Linked DNA regions of Prochlorococcus marinus XMU1411. The protein of the gene in region 1 binds, or shares a complex with, the protein of each later gene. Links are inferred from orthologs where the notes say so. Each region holds a gene or a part of one and is shown on either strand. Other genes may lie near its edges.

The links.
Region 2: the proteins of nuoH (region 1) and HA145_RS01580 are in contact, whole or in part, in a cryo-EM structure (PDB 6KHJ), measured with the Thermosynechococcus vestitus proteins. The link is inferred for Prochlorococcus marinus XMU1411 from one-to-one orthologs. Residues at the interface, in WP_126985484.1 of Thermosynechococcus vestitus: Gln8, Lys26, Trp29, Leu30, Pro33, Met34, Met37, Leu38, Leu83, Ile84, Phe85, Lys86, Glu87, Asp88, Val89, Leu90, Pro91, Ala92, Thr100, Ala104, Val107, Ile108, Phe111, Leu112, Tyr114, Ile115, Ile125, Ser126, Leu128, Phe133; in WP_126986108.1 of Thermosynechococcus vestitus: Gly6, Tyr7, Glu8, Tyr9, Phe10, Gly12, Phe13, Leu14, Ile16, Cys17, Ser18, Pro21, Ala24, Leu25, Ala27, Ser28, Leu31, Arg32, Pro33, Ser35, Arg40, Leu41, Thr42, Thr43, Tyr44, Glu45, Ile51, Gly53, Ala54, Trp55.

What each region holds. Positions count from the first base shown.
Region 1 is NZ_JAAORI010000002.1:84,644-87,796, forward strand. Bases 69-3,017 are described here. They hold nuoH (NADH-quinone oxidoreductase subunit NuoH), read right to left. Parts: upstream 2,128-3,017; coding sequence 1,009-2,127; downstream 69-1,008. Other genes in these bases: HA145_RS00880 (NADH-quinone oxidoreductase subunit J), read right to left, coding at 69-301; ndhI (NAD(P)H-quinone oxidoreductase subunit I), read right to left, coding at 315-941; HA145_RS00895 (citrate synthase), read right to left, coding at 2,204-3,017. Also shown: more of HA145_RS00880, read right to left, coding at 1-68; more of HA145_RS00895, read right to left, coding at 3,018-3,153. UniProt on the Escherichia coli protein: NDH-1 shuttles electrons from NADH, via FMN and iron-sulfur (Fe-S) centers, to quinones in the respiratory chain. The immediate electron acceptor for the enzyme in this species is believed to be ubiquinone.
Region 2 is NZ_JAAORI010000002.1:213,194-216,285, forward strand. Bases 1-2,890 are described here. They hold HA145_RS01580 (NAD(P)H-quinone oxidoreductase subunit 3), read right to left. Parts: upstream 1,682-2,890; coding sequence 1,319-1,681; downstream 1-1,318. Other genes in these bases: HA145_RS01565 (gluconeogenesis factor YvcK family protein), read left to right, coding at 1-52; HA145_RS01570 (NAD(P)H-quinone oxidoreductase subunit J), read right to left, coding at 49-579; HA145_RS01575 (NADH dehydrogenase subunit K), read right to left, coding at 579-1,328; HA145_RS01585 (rubredoxin), read left to right, coding at 1,759-2,187; HA145_RS01590 (photosynthesis system II assembly factor Ycf48), read left to right, coding at 2,197-2,890. In the rest of the region: more of HA145_RS01590, read left to right, coding at 2,891-3,092. UniProt on the Escherichia coli protein: NDH-1 shuttles electrons from NADH, via FMN and iron-sulfur (Fe-S) centers, to quinones in the respiratory chain. The immediate electron acceptor for the enzyme in this species is believed to be ubiquinone.

The DNA of each region.
Region 1 (3,153 bases):
TTGATATGATTCTCCTAGATTTAATGTCATTGATAGGTTTTAAATCTTCTTTCTTGTTAACTAGCATGATTGCAAAAATTATTAATACATTAACTGCACCCACATAAACTAAAACTTGCGCTGCAGCAACAAAACTTGCATTTAAGAGAAGATATAATCCTGCTACACTCATGAACACTCCCCCAAGTAGAAAGGCTGAATAAACAATACTTTCGAGCAATACAACACCAAGAGCTCCAATAATGACAACTAAAGATAGAACTGTAAAACAAATAAATTGAGTTGTTATTGCGATGGACATAAATTAATGGGAATTAATTAGTTGGATTAGAAACTTTATCATTATTTTCATTGGATTCAGGTTTCATCCAATCATAAACTTCTTCAGGTAATTTACCAACTCTAGAATCTGAAGCTGGGATTTCATGAGGATCCATGACACCTTTAGGGAGATAGGCAAGTTCTCTTAGAGGTTTGACTGATGGATCAGTTGTGACGTTTGTAGGAAGTCTACCAAGAGCGACATTATCGAAATTTAGATTGTGTCTATCGAAAGTAGCTAATTCATATTCTTCGGTCATTGAAAGACAATTAGTTGGACAATATTCAACACAATTTCCGCAAAATATACAAACTCCAAAATCTATTGAATAATTTCTCAGTTCCTTTTTTTTGGTTTCTTTATTCATTACCCAATCAACTACTGGTAGATTTATTGGACATACTCTCACACAAACTTCACAAGCAATACATTTATCGAATTCATAATGTATTCTTCCTCTATATCTTTCAGAAGGTATTAATTTTTCATATGGATATTGAACAGTAACAGGTCTTCTTCGAAGATGATCAAAAGTTACAGATATACCATTGTATAAATATTTACCAGCATTAAATGCTTCTTTGATATAACTGTTTATTTGTTGAAGGAAATTGTTCATTTTGAAGAATTTACTTAGTTATTTTATTTTAGTGGAATAATTTTAAATTTAAGTATTTTTACTTAAATTAACCACCAAAGAACTGAGGAAAAGCAAGTTTTAATCCTGCAGTTATCAAAAGATTAGCAAGAGAAATTGGAAGGAGAAACTTCCATCCTAGATCTAAAAGTTGATCTATTCTTACCCTTGGAGTTGTCCAACGTAATAATATTGCAATGAAAACTAAAAGATATGCTTTTAAAACAGTCATTACGATGCCTATTGATGCAGTGAAGACCTGAATTAAGGGAGCATTGATTGGCAAATTAAGAAACTTAGCTATTAATTCAACTGGAATAGGAAAACCCCATCCTCCTAAATAAAGTATTGATACCAATAATGCTGAAAGAATTAAATTAATGTAACTACCAAGGTAGAACAATGCGAATTTCATTCCAGCATATTCAGTTTGATATCCTGCAACTAATTCTTCTTCAGCTTCAGGTAAGTCAAATGGAAGTCTCTCACATTCTGCTAGTGCACAAATCCAAAAGATTATGAAACCAACTGGTTGTCTCCATATATTCCAGCTTAGTATTCCAGCACCACTTTGCTGATTGACAATGTCAATAGTACTTAGAGAATTTGTCATTAGTACGATAGCCAATACAGATAAAGCTAAGGGTATTTCATAACTTATTGATTGAGCCGCTGCTCTTAAACCTCCTAATAATGAATACTTATTATTTGATGCATATCCGCTCATAAGAAGCCCAATTGGCTGGATACTGCTTAAAGCGATCCATAGGAAAATTCCAATACCAACGTTACTTATTAAAAGATTTTGTCCAAAAGGAACAATTAGCCATGAGAGAATCACTGGTACAAGAACTAATATAGGTCCTGCAGTGAAGAGAATTCCATCTGCTTTAGCAGGAATAATATCCTCTTTGACAAGCAACTTAAGACCATCTGCAATTGGTTGGAGTACGCCAAGCGCTCCTGCATATTCGGGCCCTATTCTTTGTTGAGCAGCAGCAGATATTTTTCTTTCAAGCCAAACTGTTACTAAAACGCCAACAACTGCCGCTACCAAAACCAAAAGCATAGGTATAGGGAGCCAAATTATATGAGCGATTTCACTGGAAAGGCCAAAACCTTTTAAGAATTCATTAAAACTATATTCGAGATCTAATCCGTATTCCAAAATTTTTTTGTTATTTACTTAATAGATTAACTCTTCACAAACAATATGTGTGTTTTTTTTTGAAAAGCTGGAAATATTATTCTCTATTTTCTAGGCTGATCCAATCTCTTGGTTTTGAACCTGTGTAGATTTGCGATGGTCTGAAAATTCTATTTGCTCCAAGTTGCTCTCTCCAATGAGCTAACCAACCAGCCACTCTAGATATGGCAAAAATTGGAGTAAATAAATCACGAGGAATACCAAGTTTTCTATAAACAAGACCAGAATAAAAGTCCACGTTAGGGAATATACCCTTAGGTCCAAGTCTTGGTATTGCCTCTGTCTCAAGTGATTTGGCGACTTCATACATTTCATCTGCTCCAAATCTAATAAAAAGCTCTTCTGCCAGTTTTTGAAGAATTATTGCTCTTGGATCTTTAACTTTATATTCTCTGTGACCGAAGCCCATTATCTTACTTTTATTTTTTATTGCATTATCTAAAAAAGACCCTGCATTTTCTGGGGTTTTAATCTCTTCTAACATTGCAATTACATCCTCATTTGCTCCTCCATGCAGTGGGCCTGCCAGGGTTCCTACAGCAGAGGCGATGACAGCATAAGGGTCTGTAAGAGTACTTGCAGTCACTCTTGCGCTAAATGTACTTGCGTTTAAACTATGTTCGGCATGTAAGATTAAACACCTATCAAAAACTTTTGCAGCTATAGGATCTTGTTCTTTTTCAGTCAGCATGTAAAGAAAATTTGATGAGTAAGTTAAATCATCTCTAGGTTGAATTGGATCTTGTCCTTTTCGAATAAGCTGAAACGCAGCAATCATTGTGGGTATTTTTGCTATTAGTCTTATAACTGCGTTGTAGATGTAATTAGGATCATCTATTGCTCTTCGTGAATAAAAGAGCCCCAAAGAAGCCGCGCTAGATTGAAGAGCATCCATTGGATGACCTGTTGCAGGGAAACATTTCATCATATCTCTGACTCTAAAACTTAACCTTCGATGCATCTGAACTTCTTGTTCAAAATCTCTAA
Region 2 (3,092 bases), 130 kb from region 1 along the record:
ATTAGCAAGAGCAGTTATATTTATGTACCGCAAATTAAAAAAACTAAATTAATATGCATCTTGAAGTTCATAAAAATCAGGCTGAATATAGTCTTTTCGCAATGGCCATCCTCTCCAGTCTTCCGGCATTAATAGTCTTTTGGGATTTGGATGATTTATAAAATTTATTCCATACATGTCATATGTTTCTCTTTCTTGCCAATCACTTCCTTTAAAAATTTCATACAAACTAGGGATTGATAAATCAGAATCTCTTTTTAAGAAAACTTTTAATCTAACTTCTTTAATTTTTTCGATTTTTTGTAAGTCATCAACAGTTATAAAATGATAGAAACTAACAAGATTTTTCCCCGGTCCTTCATCATAGCCACCTTGACATTGAAGATAGTTGAAACCATAATTTCTTAACGCCGATACCGCTTCATATAATTTGCTAGGTTCCACAGAAATGTTTTCAATTCCTATGTGATCATCAGATAAAGATTGATTTGGAATTCCATCTTTAGACAAAGATTGGCTTATAAATCCTTCTTTCTCTATTGAAGTATCTGAGGATGTGGCTATACCGTCTTTTTCCATTAATCTTCTACAGAATTAATAATTTCAGTTTTTTCGCTGTTTTCAGGGAATTCGGTTATTTTTTCTTTTTTGGAGGGGGATATTACGTTAGCTGAAGTTTTGTTTAGATATTCACCTGTATTTTCTGAAAAAACAAGGTTCATTTCGTGATCTGATGTAATGTATCTGTGAGTTTGTTCTGTTTTTGTACGCTCTAAAATTGATTCATTACCAACTTTTTTTCTTAATTTAATTACAGCATCAAAAATTGCTTCTGGTCTTGGCGGACATCCTGGGAGGTATAAATCAACTGGTATCAATTTATCAACACCTCTTACAGCAGTTGTAGAATCTGCACTGAACATTCCCCCTGTGATTGTGCAGGCACCCATAGCAATAACATACTTTGGTTCAGGCATCTGCTCATAAAGTCTTACAAGCGCTGGTGCCATCTTCATTGTTACTGTCCCTGCAACTATTATCAAATCTGCTTGCCTTGGCGAGCTTCTAGGTACTAATCCAAATCTGTCAAAATCAAATCTAGATCCGATTAAGGCAGCAAATTCTATAAAACAACAAGCTGTTCCATAAAGAAGGGGCCATAGACTGCTTAACCTAGCCCAATTATGAAGATCATCTAAGCTTGTCAATATAACGTTTTCGCTTAAATCTGTAGTAACTTGGGGTGCACCAAGAGGGTTGCAAGTCCCTTCTCGAATTTCTCTTATTGCTTTTGGTGATAATTGTGGATTCAATTTTTTTAACTCCATTCTAAAGCGCCTTTTCTCCATGCATATGCCAGGGCAATAACAAGTATTGCAATGAAGATTAAAGCCTCAATAAAAGCTAATAAGCCTAATCTATTGAAGGCAACAGCCCAAGGATAAAGGAATACTGTCTCAACATCAAATATAACGAAAACCAATGCAAACATGTAATAACGAATATTAAATTGAATCCATGCTCCTCCAATAGGCTCCATTCCAGATTCATATGTAAGTTTTCTTTCACCTGTTCTCCCTTTTGGGGCAACGATGAGATTAGTAACTAGAGCTAATACTGGAACAGCTGCGGCAATTAGAAGGAAACCTAAAAAGTATTCATAGCCAGTTAATAAAAACATCTTAAAAAATTAATTTTGAATAAAAGTCGCTTAATTAAGCAAAATCTTTTAAAGTTCTTAAAGAACAATAATAAGCCGTGAGTGAAAACATTCAACCAGCCTCTGAGGAAAACAAAATAGTTGAGAACTTTGAGAAAGAAAAACTTTCTGAAAATTCCTCAGGAGTAAATGTTGAACAACCTACCCCTAATCTAGAACAAAATAGATTCGAATGTAGAAGTTGTGGATATATTTATGATCCGTCTGAAGGAAATAAAAAATTAAACATACCTAAAAATACTCCTTTTTCAGAGTTGGATGGTAATACTTTCGCTTGCCCTGTTTGTCGAGCTGGTAAAAATTTTTATAAGGATATAGGTCCTAAATCTAAACCAAGTGGTTTTGAAGAAAATTTAGTTTATGGGTTTGGCTTTAATAGTTTACCTCCTGGACAAAAAAACATATTGATCTTTGGAGGGCTAGCGTTCGCTGCTGCTATGTTCCTTTCTTTGTACTCTTTGCATTAATATATACAAATGAAAAAAATTATTACTATTATTCCCAATCTTCTTTTATCAGTTCTTCTTTGTTTTGTATTGAGCAGTTGTTCATCTACAGGAGTAAAGATGAGTGATAGCAGCCCTTGGAAAACAATTAAGTTTGAGGACCAGTCTAATGCTTTAGATGTTGACTTTATAGATGATAAAAATGGATTTTTAGTAGGTTCTAATAGACTTATTATGGAATCTAATGATGGAGGAGAAACTTGGGAAAAAAGAAATTTAGATTTACCAAGTGAAGAGAACTTTCGTCTCCTAGATATTGATTTTAAAGGTGAAGAGGGATGGTTAATAGGTCAGCCTTCATTAGTAATGCATACACTTGATGCAGGAAAGAATTGGACTCGTTTATCTCTAGGTAACAAATTACCAGGTCAACCATTTCTAATAACAACTGTCGACGGCGGTGTTGCAGAATTAGCTACCACTGCAGGTGCGATTTATGAAACATCAGATAGTGGTGAATCATGGAATGCAAAAGTTCTTGATGCATCTGGTTCTGGAGGAGTAAGAGATTTAAGAAGAACTAATAAAGGAGATTATGTAAGTGTAAGTAGTTTAGGTAATTTCTTTTCTACTTTGGAAAAGGATAGTGATGCATGGATAGCTCATCAAAGAGCCAGTAGCAAAAGAGTTCAAAGTATTGGTTTTAATCCAGAAGGAAGTTTATGGATGCTTTCAAGAGGAGCAGAAATTAGATTTAATGAAGATACTAATGACCTAGAAAATTGGTCAAAACCTATTATACCAATTCTTAATGGTTACAATTATCTAGACATGGGATGGGATCCAAATGGTGATATATGGGCTGGCGGGGGCAATGGCACTCTAATAGTAATTAAAGATCAAGGTAAAACTTGGAATAAAGATCC